DNA from 2 places in the Clostridium sp. Marseille-Q7071 genome. Region 1 is predicted to be linked to the other one. Evidence: riboswitches for the same ligand, from Rfam matches in the RefSeq annotation. Region 1 holds a riboswitch; the other holds the start of a gene.
The links. Region 1 has a riboswitch for cobalamin ahead of ACWPW7_RS19105 (ABC transporter substrate-binding protein). Riboswitches for the same ligand answer to the same signal wherever they lie in the genome.
Positions count from the first base shown of each region.

Region 2: it holds a riboswitch for cobalamin, as region 1 does, so the genes downstream of both, hemA (glutamyl-tRNA reductase) here and ACWPW7_RS19105 (ABC transporter substrate-binding protein) in region 1, are expected to answer to the same signal.

Region 1 is NZ_CBCOPR010000001.1:4,014,793-4,022,945, forward strand. It holds gene ACWPW7_RS19080 (DMT family transporter) at 1-532, opposite strand, end outside; gene ACWPW7_RS19085 (opine metallophore biosynthesis dehydrogenase) at 519-1,838, opposite strand; gene ACWPW7_RS19090 (nicotianamine synthase family protein) at 1,835-2,614, opposite strand; gene ACWPW7_RS19095 (ABC transporter ATP-binding protein) at 2,684-3,442, opposite strand; gene ACWPW7_RS19100 (FecCD family ABC transporter permease) at 3,442-4,503, opposite strand; gene ACWPW7_RS19105 (ABC transporter substrate-binding protein) at 4,507-5,643, opposite strand; cobalamin riboswitch at 5,944-6,132, opposite strand; gene ribH (6,7-dimethyl-8-ribityllumazine synthase) at 6,535-6,996, opposite strand; gene ACWPW7_RS19115 (bifunctional 3,4-dihydroxy-2-butanone-4-phosphate synthase/GTP cyclohydrolase II) at 7,063-8,153, opposite strand, start outside.
Region 2 is NZ_CBCOPR010000001.1:3,282,768-3,290,920, reverse strand. It holds gene nhaC (Na+/H+ antiporter NhaC) at 1-1,362, opposite strand, end outside; gene ACWPW7_RS15595 (CbiQ family ECF transporter T component) at 1,881-2,579, opposite strand; gene ACWPW7_RS15590 (energy-coupling factor ABC transporter substrate-binding protein) at 2,564-2,839, opposite strand; gene ACWPW7_RS15585 (energy-coupling factor ABC transporter permease) at 2,840-3,556, opposite strand; gene hemL (glutamate-1-semialdehyde 2,1-aminomutase) at 3,746-5,035, opposite strand; gene hemA (glutamyl-tRNA reductase) at 5,051-6,271, opposite strand; cobalamin riboswitch at 6,419-6,591, opposite strand; gene ACWPW7_RS15570 (metallophosphoesterase) at 7,271-8,113, shown strand.

The DNA.
Region 1 (8,153 bases):
TTTCATAATGATGATGTTTCTTAGATTTGGCCAATTTTCTTATAGTAATTGAAGCACTTGCTGATAAAATTGCACTTAATAATCCAAAGATAGCATAAAAAGAATAAGTAGAATATCTAAAAGGATTTATAATGACTGCCGCGCCAAATAGAATAATAATTATAAATATCCATGCATTTTTCGGTAATTTTTCTTTTAGAAAAATAGATGCAAATATCATTACAAAAAATCCAGATAAGTGGGCAAGTATTGCTGCATCTCCTAACTTCATTGTGGAAATAGCAAAGAAGTAAGTTACCATATAAAGTCCTCCAAGCATACCTCTAAGTAACAATAATGGTTTTTGCTCTTTAGAAAACTTTACATTAGAAATTTTCATTAAAATTAATATTAATATTGTTCCAATTATACCTCTAAAAAATGCTATTTCATTAGATGGTATTCTAGAACTTACAGACTTCACCAAAACATTCATTATACTAAATGTAAAAGAAGACAGTATTGCTAACATAACACCTTTATTTACTTTCATTAAATCGCTCCTCAACTATAATTTTTGCATTATTTAAGATATCATCTTTAAATATATGATTATTCATATTTTCTTTTCCTTTATCATTAATAAATCTATTCAAATGCATATCAAACACATATATTAGGTCTTTTGTATTTTTCATCTCTATATCTAGCATAGCCCCAATATTGTATAAAAGTTTAATCTTTCTATAGTCCTCGAAGGGCATTCTAGGTATATTCCATTTACCTAAGCTATCTTTGTAAATTTTAGGATAGGGAACCTTTGAAAACTCAAGATATTTGCCCTCTTTATCAGGAATAGAAAAAGGATCTATTAATATTGAAGAATATCTAACATAGAGTAAATACTCCTGTTTTATTTTACTGTATTGAGTAAAGCTATCTATATCATCTCTGGATATAGATTCTTCCATCACAGGATAATTATCATCATTTAAAAACTTAAGAAGATTCATAGGTTTAATTTTTAGATGACTATATACATTAGATATTTCTTTCCATAGAGAACACATGGTGGCAATAGTTTTCATTGTTATTGGTCCCTCAGGATATAGCTTGTACACATATTTATTTGTTTTATCATAATCAAATACTTGATTTAAACTAATATCATTAATCAAGAAAGCTGGATGCACAAATACAGTTATGTTCTTACTTTCTACTTCTAATGGTTCATCTAATATTTCATAAATAACTCCGATTTCTTTTAAAAAGCTTTTAAGAACTAGTATTTTAGAACTCTTTTTAAAAGTTGAACCTATATATATCTTTTTCTTCAAAGCTTTTGTTGTTATTTCTAATAAAGATTCCTTAGAAGTATACTTTGTAGCTCCAAAATAATTTGATAAACTAATTATTTCAATATCTCTTGCATACAATTTTAAATAATTAGAAACCAAGATGCTTGACCCAAATTCTGGTGACATTAAAATAATAGTTTTGATTTTTTTTAGTTTGTTAAAATCCACTTTTTCTAACACTTCTATATAACAGTCGCAAGGCACACACAATATAATAGTTTCCCAAATATCTTCTATGTTAGAATAATCTATATATAAGTTTTGTAATCTATAACTTCCTTCCATCATAGCTAATTCTTTTTTAGCTACATTTCCTTTTAATGTGAAATTGTTGTTTTTTAATTCTTCTACAAAACATATAGACTTACTACTATTTCTAATAACTATTCCAATTTCATCTGAAAATCCCTTAGATAAATTAATTATCATGTTAATTGCTACTGGTCCAGAACCTATTATTAGTGTGTTTTTTAAACTGTTACTCATATTTTTATTCATCATAAAGTTTTCTCCAAAACTACACTTTCATAAATATATTTATTATCTTTTATTATTGTTTTTTGGCAGTTCTTTATTTCTTTTATATCCAAAGGATAATTAAATATACTTTTTAATTTATTTCCATATCTCAAAATAACCTTTGTATCACCATCAATATTTTCTAATAAATATTTTGCCATATCTAATTTGGGTTCAACTAAAGAAGCTATTATAATATGGCTAAAACTATTTAAATCAAAATTACTTATATCTTCTGATGAAAATGATATATTTTTAATGCCATACTTATCAGATAACTTCTCTGATAGCTCAAGTGCTTCATTATCCACATCTAAACAAACTACTTCAGAATTAACTTCATCATTTATAGTGAATGCTGTTATAGGCATAGCCCCAGAACCTATAAATAAAATTTTTGATTTATTATTTATATCAAATTCTAATATTTCATTTTCTACTGCAAACCTTAGTTCATCAGAATACTTAAATGAATCTAAGTTATTATTTAATATGCTGCGAGCTTGACATTTTTCAACCCATCCTAAAGCCTTTGAATTAGCCTCTCTCACTTCTTTCACTAAAGTATCATAGTCTTCTTTTGATACATATTTGCTCCATTTTAAATTGTTAGAACTATCTAATATAAAATCGCATACGTAATCAAGCTTATCTTTCAAAACTATAAAACATTCACTATGTTCCTTACATAAACTCATAATTTCATTAATATCCACGTTTATTAATTTTAAATCTAATAAAAATTTATGTTTTTCCATATACATTAACCTCTCAACCTCTTTATACTTTTAATATTCAAACATTAATAAAATAATGTTATATCAATACTAACTGCAATTAATTGGTGTCACACTAAGATAACCTTTCTTTGTACAACAAACCTCTACTTCTACTTTATATACCTCTTTTAATAGTAATGGATCTAACACTTCTTCCGGCTTTCCTTCTTTAGCCACATATCCTTCGCTAAGTAGTATAAACTTATCACTGTATCTTGTAGATAACGCTAAATCATGGATTACTATAATAGTAATAGCATTGTTTTCTGTGGTGTATTCTCTTGCTAGATCTAAAACCTGTAATTGATGCCTTATATCTAACGCACTGGTTGGTTCATCTAATAGTAATATCTTTGGCTTTGAAACTAAAGCTTGTGCCATAATCACAAGTTGTTTTTCTCCACCACTTAAACTAGAAAACTTATTATAGCTTAGATGACTTAAATTTATTTTCTTTAATATTTTATTTGTTTCTTCTAGCTTATCTTTAGAAATCTTCCATCTTAGATCCTTCATATGTCCAAGCAATACCATTTCAAATACAGTTAAATTAGAGTTACTATTACTCATCTGTGGAACATAGGCCATTTTCTCTATAGGAATTTTTTCCTTTGGATTTCTGTCCATATGTATGGTTCCTTCATAATTGATCATTTTTGACATAGCCTTTATAAATGTAGTCTTTCCTGTACCATTTGGGCCGATAATAGAAGTTATTTCTCCCTCGTGAAAGGTAGCGGTAATATCTTTTAGTACTTCTTTATTTTTAAACTTAACTGAAACTTTTTCTGCTGTAATAAAACTCATTATTCTGCTCCTTTCGATAGTAATAAAAATAATAAGAATGGTACACCAACGATAGATGTAACAATTCCTATTGGTATTAAGGCACCTGGCTTTATTATTTTAGATATTATAGAAGCAACAACCATAATAAGAGCGCCAAACATGGCAGAAACAGGAGATAAATATCTTTGATCTTCTCCAACTGATAATCTAGCAAAGTGAGGAGAAATCAATCCTATAAATCCAATAGGTCCTATAAAAGAAACTGCCCCAGTTGTTAGTAAGGTTGCGATTGTAAATACTTTTAGTTTTAGCTTGTCTACATCTATTCCAAGGCTTCTTGCTCTTTCTTCACCAGCAGATAATGCGGTTATTTTCCACACTACTGTTGTGGTTAATAAAAGGCATATAATAAAAATTGACATTGTAACAAAAACACCAACCCAAGTAGATTTTAGTAAACTTCCAAACATCCAAAATACAATTTGTTGAGATACTTCTGGTGCAGACATATATTGAACTAAGGATTGCAGTGCCTGAAATAAAAAGTGAATAACAATCCCTGTTAATATCATTGTTATAGATTTCATCCCTTTATTTTTTCCTATAAAGTAAATACACATACTAGATATAAATGAAAATAAAAATGCCATCAGCGGTATAGAAAGCCAACCTATATTTCCAATAGTAAACCCTGTTAAAATAGCAAGTGAAGCTCCAAACCCTGCTGCTGAAGAAATGCCAAGAGTATATGGACTTGCTAAAGGATTATTAAGTATTGTCTGCATATGAGACCCTGCAAGACCTAATGAAGCTCCAACAAATACACATGTGAGGGTCATTGGCAGTCTTATAGACCACATCACAGCTGAATGTACACTTTTGTTCTTTGGTCCTTGTAACAATGTACTTATTACATCAGATAAGGACATACCAGATGGTCCAACAGCTAAATCTATGATACAAAATACAGCTAATAATGAAATTACAATAACAAATAAAAGAAGTCTTTTTTGATTGATATTTTTGTATATATGCTCTCCATTATTTAAATCTTCTAGTGCTTCTTTTTTATTTGTCATTATCTATTCCTCCTTTATCATAAAAGTACCCTCTGGTTTTACAGGTAAATACTTTGCATAGAACTCATTTAGGTTTGCTAATGGATCTACATCTGTAAACTTTTCTGGGTGAATAACTTTCGCAATATATTGAAGATATACGTAGTCATAAAGTGTTCTAAGTCCACTGTGGTCAACACCATATATTTCTTTATCCTTCACTGCATTTAAATTCTCCCAACCTGGTCTTTTCAAATACATATTCATTGTTTCTAAAGCTCTTTCTTTTTTAACATCAAATCCCATTTCAAATCTTTGTTTACCTTGATCTTTAGAATTGGTTTGTCCAGAAAAAATTATAAGCTGTGGATTGCTAGAAATAACATACTCAGGATTTAATGGTCCATAGTCTGTAATTTTTCCCTGTGCTATGTTGTTGCATTTTGCAGTTTTAAGTATATTTCCCCATAGAGAATCTCCATAAGAATTTCCATAGGTTTCTGGTCCTTGGCTTGCAAGCTCAAAATAAACAGATTTAAATTCACTTTCTGGTATTTCTTTTAACTTATTTTCAACATCTTCTGTCTGTTTTTTATAGTTTTCTATAAGTTCTTTTGCTCTTTCTTCTGTTCCAAGAAGCTTACCAAGTATTTCTGTGCTCTTTATATGTTTTTCTAAAGTAAATGAATTGTAATCAACTACTGCTATAGGTATTCCAAGATTTTTAATTGTGTTAATACCATCTCCTAATTTTTTTGCTTGATAAGGTGCAAGAATTACTAAATCTGGTTTGGCATCAATTAGCTTTTCCATACTGAAACTATCTAAATAAATTGAACCTGTATCTATACAGCCTTCTAAATTTGGAATTGCTTCTGCATATTTAGTCCACATTGCATTCATTAAATCTTTTGTTTCTCCTTTTGATATGGCAACGATTCTATCTAACTTAAAATCTCCAGATACAGCAAGATAATTTTCTATATAAAACCCTAAAAATATTTTTTCTGCTGGTTTTTCTAAAACAATTTTATCTCCGTTAATATCTTCTACCTCAATAACCTTACTTTCTGCAGACTCACTTTTCCCATCTCCTTGTGAGCAGCCCCCTAAACTTATAATCATTAATAAAGTTAATATAATACTAAATACTTTTTTCATAAGTATTCCTCCTAAATTAGTTCGGTAATTTGAAATTTTCCGATAATTGTAATGTGATTAAAACTATTTCTCAAATTTTTATCATTCTTATATAATTTTATGTGCATTTTAAAATGTATATTATTAATTGATAACGCACATTATTTGCATTATACAAACCTTTTTCTCTAAGAAAACCTTTCACCTCCTATAAAATAAATTATTTTTTCATAAATAATAGCCCTTTAACAACAGTTAAAGGGCTATTTATCCAAAAAAATATTTTTCAAACATTTATACCCCCCCATCGCTCGTAGAGTTATTAGTATACTAAAACAGGCAGGTCTTCTGGCTTAAGCATCAACATTCCTGCAGCCTTCCCAGTTTCCCAGTGGCGCAATTGCAGGAACTCATCTATTACAGTGGCGGGACCGCGTGGGATTCAAACCCACTTCCCTTTTAATTAATAGATATTAAAATATCTATCAAACCTATTTTCAATATATTCAATTTTCCAAAATCATTTTAGCACATTATGGTTACATTTAGCAAATACTTTTTAATATTCCATGATAAAGACCATACAATTTAGATTCTTAAGAGTCCAAATTGTATGGTTTTTTGTCTATTTAATTACATTTTTCACTTCAATGCTATAACGCAAAATTATGATAAGTAAAGTCTTTTAAAATTTTAGTTAATTTATTAAATCTGCTAGTAAATTCAATAATTGATATTGCTCATGAACCTAATTTCCACACTTCAATAAATAATTAAAATTCTTGGATATACTTTATATATAACTATTTTTTCTCTAACTTTATCACACACTCAAAATGTATTATAAAATATACTCTGAAATCCTCTTCCTTATGAAAACCTAATCAAATAGGTTGATTAACACTACTTAAACTAAATATTTTTAATCAAATTAACCATTTCAATTGCTGTACAAGCAGCATCATATCCTTTATTTCCAGCCTTTGTACCCGCTCTTTCAATAGCTTGTTCAATGTTATCTGTTGTAAGCACTCCAAAAATCGTAGGGATTCCTGTTGCTAACCCTATAGAAGCAATTCCTTTTGATACCTCTGCACACACATAGTCATAATGGGTAGTAGAACCTTTAATAACTGCTCCAAGACAAATAACTGCATCATATTTTCCAGATGACGCCATCTTTTGTGCCACTAATGGAATTTCAAAAGCTCCTGGAACCCATGCAAGGGTAATATCATCATCATTAACTCCATGACGTATTAATGCATCCTGAGCTCCCGATATTAATTTTGATACAATAAATTCATTGAATCTTGCTGCTACAACTCCTACTTTTATATTGCTTGCTACTACATTTCCTTCCAATTTTCTCATTTCTTTTCCTCCAATTATTCTTTATAATTTTCTTCCCTTAACCATGAATACTTTCGTCATATCACACTAATAAGTTGTCATATGTTCCATCTTTATTTGTTTAGTCATAAGGTAAAATCTATCATCTTTGTTAGGATTAATTTGAATAGGAACACGCTTTTTTATAGTAATACCGTAATCAGCTAGTCCTGTTATCTTTTTAGGATTATTTGTTAAAAGTAAAAGTTCTGTTGCTCCTAAATCATATAATATTTGAGCACTAATTCCATAGTCTCTTAAATCTTCTGGAAAACCAAGCTTAATATTAGCCTCTACCGTATCACACCCATGTTCTTGAAGTTCATAGGCCTTTAACTTATTGATAAGTCCTATTCCTCTTCCCTCTTGACGCATATACAGAATAATTCCTCTTCCTTCTTTTGCAATAGCTTTCATAGCAGTATCAAGTTGTTCACCGCAGTCACAGCGACGGGAGCCTAATATATCACCAGTTAAACATTCAGAATGGAGACGACATAAAACAGGTTCTCCATCAGCCACATCTCCCATTACTAAAGCTACATGCTCCTCTCCATTTAATGTGTTTTCATAACCATAAATAGTAAATTCGCCGTACTTGGTAGGTAGCTTTGCTTTTGCACTCTTCTTTATAACACTTTCTTCTTTTAATCGATAAGATACTAAATCTGCAATAGTTATCACCGTTAATTTATGTACTTTTGCAAATTCCAAGAGTTCTGTGGTACGCATCATCATTCCATCTTCTCTCATAATTTCGCAGCATAATCCACATTCTTTAAGTCCTGCAAGCTTTACCAAATCAACAGTTGCTTCCGTGTGTCCCCTTCTTTCAATTACGCCGCCATCTTTTGACTCTAAAGGAAACATATGACCAGGACGTCTAAAATCTTCCGGCTTAGCATCATCTTCTACCGCTTTTATAGCAGTAATGGATCTTTCATAAGCAGAAATCCCTGTAGTGGTATCTACATGGTCGATAGAAACAGTAAAAGCTGTAGAATGATTATCTGTATTATTGTTTACCATCTGCTCTAATCCAAGCTTCTTAGTTAACTTGGCACTCATAGGCATACATATTAATCCTTTTCCATAACATGCCATAAAATTTACATTTTCCTGTGTTGCAAATTCTGCTG
Region 2 (8,153 bases), 730 kb from region 1:
AGTTATACCTGTGTATCCATAGATGATAGCAACAATTGGATTTATTAAGTTAAGGAAAGCATAAGGCATATAAGCGAATGGGTGTACACCTAAAGTACTGCTCATAAATGCTCCACAGGTATTCCAAGGAACAAAGCAAGAGGTCATAGTACCAGCATCTTCAAGAGTTCTTGAAAGATTTTTAGCAGCAAGGCCTCGTTTTGCATATTCATCCTTATACATTCTACCTGGAATAACTATTGCTAAATATTGATCTCCAGCAATAATATTAGTAAATATACAAGATACTATAGTTACTAGTATTAAAGAGCCGGTGTTTACTGCTAATTTTAATAAACTTTCCGCAAGTAATCCGAGGCAGCCTGATTTCTCCATAATTCCACCAAAAATCATAGCGCACATAATTAAGGATACAGTGGGCATCATACTTTGAAGTCCGCCTCGATTTAAAAGTTCGTCAACCATTTCAACACCGCTATTTCCAACATATCCTGAATTCATAACATTTATAACATCACCAAAAGAAGAACTCTGAAATAGCATTGCAAACACTCCACCTAATATTGCGCCAGCAATTAATCCAGGAATAGCAGGAATTTTTTTAACAACTAAAACTATAACGACTATTGGAGGAATTAAAAGCCATGGGGTTATATTGAAATTTGTTTGAAGTCCACTTAATATAGTATTAATTTGAGTTATATCTAATTCTTTACCAGAATATCTTAGTCCTAATATTCCATAGATTACTAAAGCTATGACCATACTTGGAGCCGTAGTATAAATCATGTGTTTTATATGCTCAAATAGTTCAGCACCAGCCATAGCAGGGGCCAAATTTGTAGTATCAGAAAGAGGTGACATTTTATCTCCAAAGTATGCGCCAGATATAATAGCACCGGCAATCATAGGAGTTGGAATGCCAAGACCTTGACCAATTCCTAGTAGTGCTATACCAACAGTTCCGGCAGTAGTCCAAGAACTACCTGTAGCTAGAGAAACTATTGAGCACATAATACAGGAGGCAACTAAGAATATACTAGGAGAAATGATTTTAAGTCCGTAATATATCATAGTAGGAACTGTTCCACTAAGAATCCAAGAACCAATAATAATTCCAATTATCATCAAAATAATTATTGCCTGCATAGACATTTGAATAGAGTTTATAAATGCTTCTTCTAAGTCCTTCCATTTAAACCCTAATCTAAGTGCAACCAAAGACGCAACTATTGAGCCGATAATTAAAGGAATATGAGGACTTGATTCATATAATATTATTCCAACAGAGAGGCATACTGCTAAAAAAATAATTGGTAATAATGCTTCAAAAAGTTTAGGTTTTCTTATTTCATTACTCATATTAATCCTCCTATTTCAATATATTGTTAATATTTTACCTTATAAACAGCAAGTTTTCAATTAAATTTAAGAATAATTAAAAAATTAACTATTAATAATTTATTACAATCATTTAGTGCAAAAAAATAAGTAATATGCATAGAAAATTCATATTATACAGTATAATTATTTAATAAGTAACTTTATAACGCAAAAGAATTTCAAATTATTATTATGCTTATATATGATTTCTTGAATTTTTATATTAAAATTTATATTTTTATTATAAAAATATTAAAGAATTAAAAATGTTTGCAATTATAAAATCAATATTGCTAGAAAAAAATGTTAAACAAATAACAAAATATCATATTATTTTAAAAAAAACTTTGAAATCTTCAAAGGTTTTTATGTAGTAAAGAAATGTTAATAATTGTTTTTACTAAATTTTAGTTTTATTATTAATTTCAGCAATATATTATAAAGCTATTCTTAAACAAAAATAAAAAAAGAGCATTTCAACCTTAGTTGCAATACTCTTATAAGATTAGAATCATCATTATTAAAATAATATTATAAATAAAAATATATCCACAATTTTTAGCAGTTATAGTAAAATCAAAACCACTATAATAGTGATTTCCTCTATAACATCTAGAGTTTAAGCCTTCTTTTATTTCATCCCATCTTTTCATAGTATTAAGGAATAATAAACCTAGCATTTTCCCTGTATTTATAACTTTTAATTTAAAGGTTGTAAAACCACTTCTAGATTTTATAGCATTGTATAGTAATCTTGCTTCATCATCAATCAATAATATGTATCTTTCCATATTTTTAGCTATATCACAAATTTCTCTAAGACTCTTACTTTTGGAGAATAGATATAAAATATGGTCTAATGGTGTAGTTAAAGAAAGGTATGCAATACAAAGTCCACCAGAAAAACTTTTTAATAATATTAATAAAATATAATTTAAATCGTAAGTAAATATAAAAGTAATTGATGATAACAAAGCGAATATAAAGGCACCAAAAGAAAATTTTGAAACCATATTTATTGGATTATTGACCTTTATGTGAAGAAAAATAAAGATTATTATATTTAATATAATTGGTATTATAGTATTGGAAAATCCTAAGATAATAATGGGAAAAATACATAGGCATAACTTTTCAAAAGGATGCCTATGTATTTGACTACTTATTTTAGAATAAGCTATTATATTTTTGAGCACGATTTCTTCTTACCTATATAGAAGCCTACAAATCCTGCACCTATTGCTGCTTGAAGAGAGAATAGTAAACTTTCTATTTCAGAAGAAGGTGGTTCCCAAATACTACTAAACCAAGGTTCATAATCTTTATTTATTTCTGAAATTACTTCTTCCATTTGATCATCTCCGCCTACAAACTCACTAGTAGAACCATAGTAGGCAAGGGGAGCGATTACAAGAAAAATACAAATCAATACAAGTACAATATTTTTTCTTTTCATTTATACCATCTCCTCCAAAGCTAGTAGTTCATTCTTAGAATGTTTCTCAATAAATTCAAATATTAATACAGTAATAATACCTTCAATTATAGCTAATGGTAATTGAGTTATTGCAAAAATTGAAATGAATTTTGTGAAAGCATTTATAAAATTTCCTCCAGAGTGAGCAAGTCCCATCTGTACTGAAGTAATAACATAAGTGGATAAATCCCCTAAAACTGCTGCTAAAAAAATAGCTATTTTTTTATTTTTATTTTTAAATAATTTATATGTTAAAAATGCAACTATTGGTCCAATAATACCCATAGAAAATACATTTGCACCTAATGTTGTTAAACCACCATGAGCTAATAACAGAGCTTGAAATAGTAGCACTAGTGATGCTATTACCGTCATCGCAAAAGGTCCAAATAAAATTGCTCCAAGGGCAGTACCAGTAGCATGTGAACTACTTCCAGATACAGAAGGTAGTTTTAATGCAGATAAAACAAAGCAAAAGGCAGCGGTAAGTGCTAAAAGCATTTTTAAATCCTTATTATTATATGTTTTTTTATTAATTGCTCTAACCCCTAAGAAGAAGAATGGTGCGGATAAAATAAAGTAAACTATACACCAAAATGGACTTAGGAATCCTTCTGCAATATGCATTGCAAAAGCGCTATAAGGCATAACTATTGAAAGTATTAAACCTAGCAATAAAATATTTCTTTTTTTCATATTAAACCCTCCATCTTTTATAATAGCAATGCTTTAAAGATATTAGTTAGAATTTAATCTTAGTAAAAGATAAATATAATTACTTTAGTATATAATTATAAATTTAATAAGTTTTAAAGCACTGCTACAAATTGTAATAAAATAGATTAAAGGCCTTTAAAAATCTATATAAATCAATAGTTGATCAGACTATTGATTGGAATCAAAGCTTTTGAAAACATCTAAGAATTTGTCTATGTTTTCTTCAGTATGAGCTACTGATAAGAATAATGCCTCAAATTGAGATGGGGCAATATAGATACCATTTTTGAGCATATGCATATAAAATTTTGAAAATAATTTTGTATTACAAGTTTTAGCATCTTCATAGTTCTTTACTTCTTTTAAATCTGTAAAGAATATAGTCATCATAGCTCCACATCTATTTATAGTTATAGGAATATTTTTTTCACTAGCTATTTTAACCATTCCATCCTGAAGTTTTTTACCTAATTTTTCAAGATGTTCATAGTATTCTGGATGAGAATGTAGCTTTTGTACAGTTGCAAGTCCGGCAGCCATAACTATAGGATTTCCAGACATAGTTCCTGCTTGATAAACAGGTCCCATAGGTGAAAGATTTTCCATTATTTGCCTTTTGCCACCATAGGCGCCACAAGGAAGCCCACCACCCATTATTTTAGCGTAGGTAACTATATCAGGAGTTACATCATAAAGACTTTGAGCTCCTTTATAAGCAACCCTAAAACCACACATTACTTCATCAAATATTAATAAAGCACCATATTTTTTACATAGTGACTCCAATTCTTTCATAAATTCTTTAGTAGCTTTTATTACACCCATATTACCAGCGATAGGTTCTATAATAACACCAGCTATATCATCACCATATTTTTCAAAGATACTTTTTATGCTGTCAATATCATTGTAAGAAGCTATTAATGTATTTTTTATACTTTCTTGAGGTACACCAGCACTACCAGGAATACCTTCTGTCATTACTCCAGAACCAGCACTTACTAAAAATCCATCAAAATGTCCATGATAACATCCAGCAAATTTTATAATTTTATTCTTATTAGTGTATCCTCTTGCTAGTTTTACTGCACTCATAGTAGCCTCTGTACCAGAGTTAACCATTCTTATTAAATCTATATTATCTAAAGTTTCACATAAATGTTTTGCAAGTTGTAATTCTAAGTCTGTTGGTGCACCAAAGGCTATAGATTCTTCACAAGTTTGTTTTATTGCATTAATAACATTATTGTCATTGTGACCTAATATCATAGGGCCCCAAGCACCAATAAAATCAATATACTTGTTTCCATCTTCATCGAATATGTATGCACCATCACCTTTTTTTATCACAGGAGGCGTTATACCCATATCTTTTAAAGCTCTAACAGGACTATTAACTCCACCTGGTATGTATTTTTTTGATTCTTCAAAAATTTTAAAACTTCTTTCTGAATTCATTTTCTTCCTCCTTATTTAATTTATATCACAAAAGATTTTTTGTATTAATTTTAATGTTTCATCTCCATTACCTTTTAAGGTTTCCTCTTTTAAAACTTCAATGGCTCTATTTACATAAGCATTACTAGTACTTTTAATTAAAGTTTCAACTAATTTATCATTATCTTTTGTGTATTTTTTTTGAGTATAGGTTTTAAACCTGTTTTTATAAATGGAATTACCTTTATTTATCATATTAATGATATGAGGAGATAAGCCCCTAAGAGTTCTCCATTCATTATATTCTTCTATATACTTTTCAACTATATATCGATGATTATCCATTATAACTCTTCTTAATTTTTTATTTTCCTCATCAATTATATGAACTTTATCTATATCATATACTGTGACGTTTTTAAGTAGCTCTACATTTTTTTCAACATCCTTAGGAACTGCCAAATCAAATATTAATAGTTCTTTATCACTTGGAATTTCATCTTTAGTTATAATAGTATTAGGTGATGAAGTACAGCTTATTATTGTATCAACTAAATCATAATATTGCTTCCTACATTCCATAGAAATTATTTTTACTTTATCATTACAGGTTAATAATTCATCTTTTTTAATCTTTTCTACATTTCTTCCTACAATGTATATGTTATCGAAATTATTATCATTTCCTATTAAAGTTTTATAGCAAAGCTTTCCCATTACACCAAAGCCTATAATCATATAATTTCTTTTATTTCTTTTTATAGCTTCTTTCACAGCAATTGAAGATGCAGAAACAGGAATTTTATATAGGGTTGTAGCAGTTTTAAATTCCTTGCCGCAAGCTATGGCATTAGTAAAAAGTCTTTCTAAAATACCTTTTAAACTATTTGCTTTAACAGCAGCAAAATAAGCATCTTTAATCTGACCTAATATTTGATCTTCACCTAAAATTTTAGAATGAAAGCCACAACATAACTCCATTAAGTGTTTTATAGCAGCTTCACCTGTTGAGTGGAATATATATTTTTTATTATCTATATCCCAATTTAATATTGTAAAAATATTATTTATAATGTTTTCATCTACATTTTCAGAGGTAAAATAAACTTCTGTTCTATTACAAGTAGAAAGTATAACTACTTCATCACAAATTCCTCTTAATTTTAATAAGCTTTCTTCTAATACATTGCTAGCAATGCTAAAGCAACTTCGTGTTTCTATATCAACTTCTCTATTTAGCCCTATTAGTTGAATCATCCATTAATCATCTCCTAGCTTATGTACCTTTACCTAGTATATTTACACAAATATTACGCAAATAAAAAAACTCACAATAAGTGAGTTTGCATACTAAATCCTAATAGGTTATTTAAGTATCAACGCCACTTTCCTTCCCACCGAAGGCACAGCAAGTTGTTTATGGCAGGTCTCCTGACTCACGCATCAATCTCCTCTCACCTTCCCAAGCACAAGCTCAGTGGTCAAGATTCGTCTTCGTTACAGTAGCGGGGGCTGTAGTGGATTTTCACCACTTTCCCTATTATACTAATAATAGTACCATAAACTTAACATATTTCGTTGAGTTTAGTATATCACAAATACATTAAATTTTAAAGAATTTATTTTTAAAAAAATCTAGCTATTTAATTTTATCTTTAAATTATTGATGTATATAAAGCTATAGATAACTTTTTAATAAAGTTTTTAATTTGAGATTAAGCCAATTTCTTTAAAGATTGAGTAAAAATATTTTTTTCAAGCAGCATATCTATATATAATATAAGATGTACTACTCCTAAGTTTAATCTGTCTCTGAGAATAATTAACACTTATTGGTATGGCAACTAAAACTACTAAATTCAAAATTCACAGTTCACAATTCACGATTTCAGATATTTCTCAGTGGCAACTGAGAAATTTAGAATTGATTAACTGTAGCGGCGAACAGTGTTCGCCATATATTATTGAATAAATGTTAAACTATAAGACGTATTAAAAAGAACTGACGAACACCGTTCACATCTACAATAAAACACTAGCAATTGCATTGCTAATTAAAAGATCCATTAAAGAAATTATTTTAATCAAAAATAATTTCCACCTTAATTGTGCATTGTGCATTGTGCATTGTGAATTAAAATGCCATAGAGATATACATTAAATTTTAAGGTAGTTTATTTATAGAGTAATTTTAGAGGAAATTTTCATATATTGTTGAATAAATCTTGATAAAAGAATTTTAAGGAGAAAATAATTATGAAAACTTTAAAGAAGACAGTAGTAGTTGCTTTACTTATATTAATTTTCTTATACCTAGAAAATAATTCGATTGTTAAAAGTTATATAGAAATTGAACATAGCAAAATGGAAAATAATAACAAAATTAAAATAATACATTTATCTGATTTGCATTGTAAGAGCTTTGGTGAAAATCAAAAATATATTATAAATAAAATTAAAAAAGAGAAGCCAGATATTATAGCATTTACAGGTGATCTAATAGATAGTAGAAAATATGATGAGATACCTAGCTTAGAATTAATGAAAGAATTAGTTAAGATTTCACCAGTTTATTATGTAACTGGGAACCACGAATGGAGATACGGTAATGTAGATTATCTACAAAATAAATTAGAAGCTTTAGGAATAAAGGTTTTAAGAAATCATAAGGAGTTAATAAAGATAAATAATCAAAGTATAGAAATTATAGGAATAGAAGATCCGTTAAGTGGTTATGGACAAGATACTGAAGCCAATATTGTAGAAAATTATCTTATGCCTTTAATAAAAGAAGATAAGAATTTTAAACTGCTTTTAAGTCATAGGCCAGAAAAATTTAATATATATAGTAGTTTAAATATAGATTTAGCTTTAACTGGTCATGCACATGGAGGACAAATTAGACTCCCGCTAGTAGGTGGATTATTTGCTCCAATGCAAGGAATTTTCCCTAAATATACTAAAGGACTTTATAAAGAAAAGGATTCTTATATGATAGTAAATAGAGGGTTAGGTAATAGTTTATTTCCTCAACGCATATTTAATAGACCAGAAATTGTGGTTATAACATTAAAATCATCAGAAAGCAGAAATAATTAAGCAAACTAGGTACTATTTTTTATATACTAAAAATTAATAT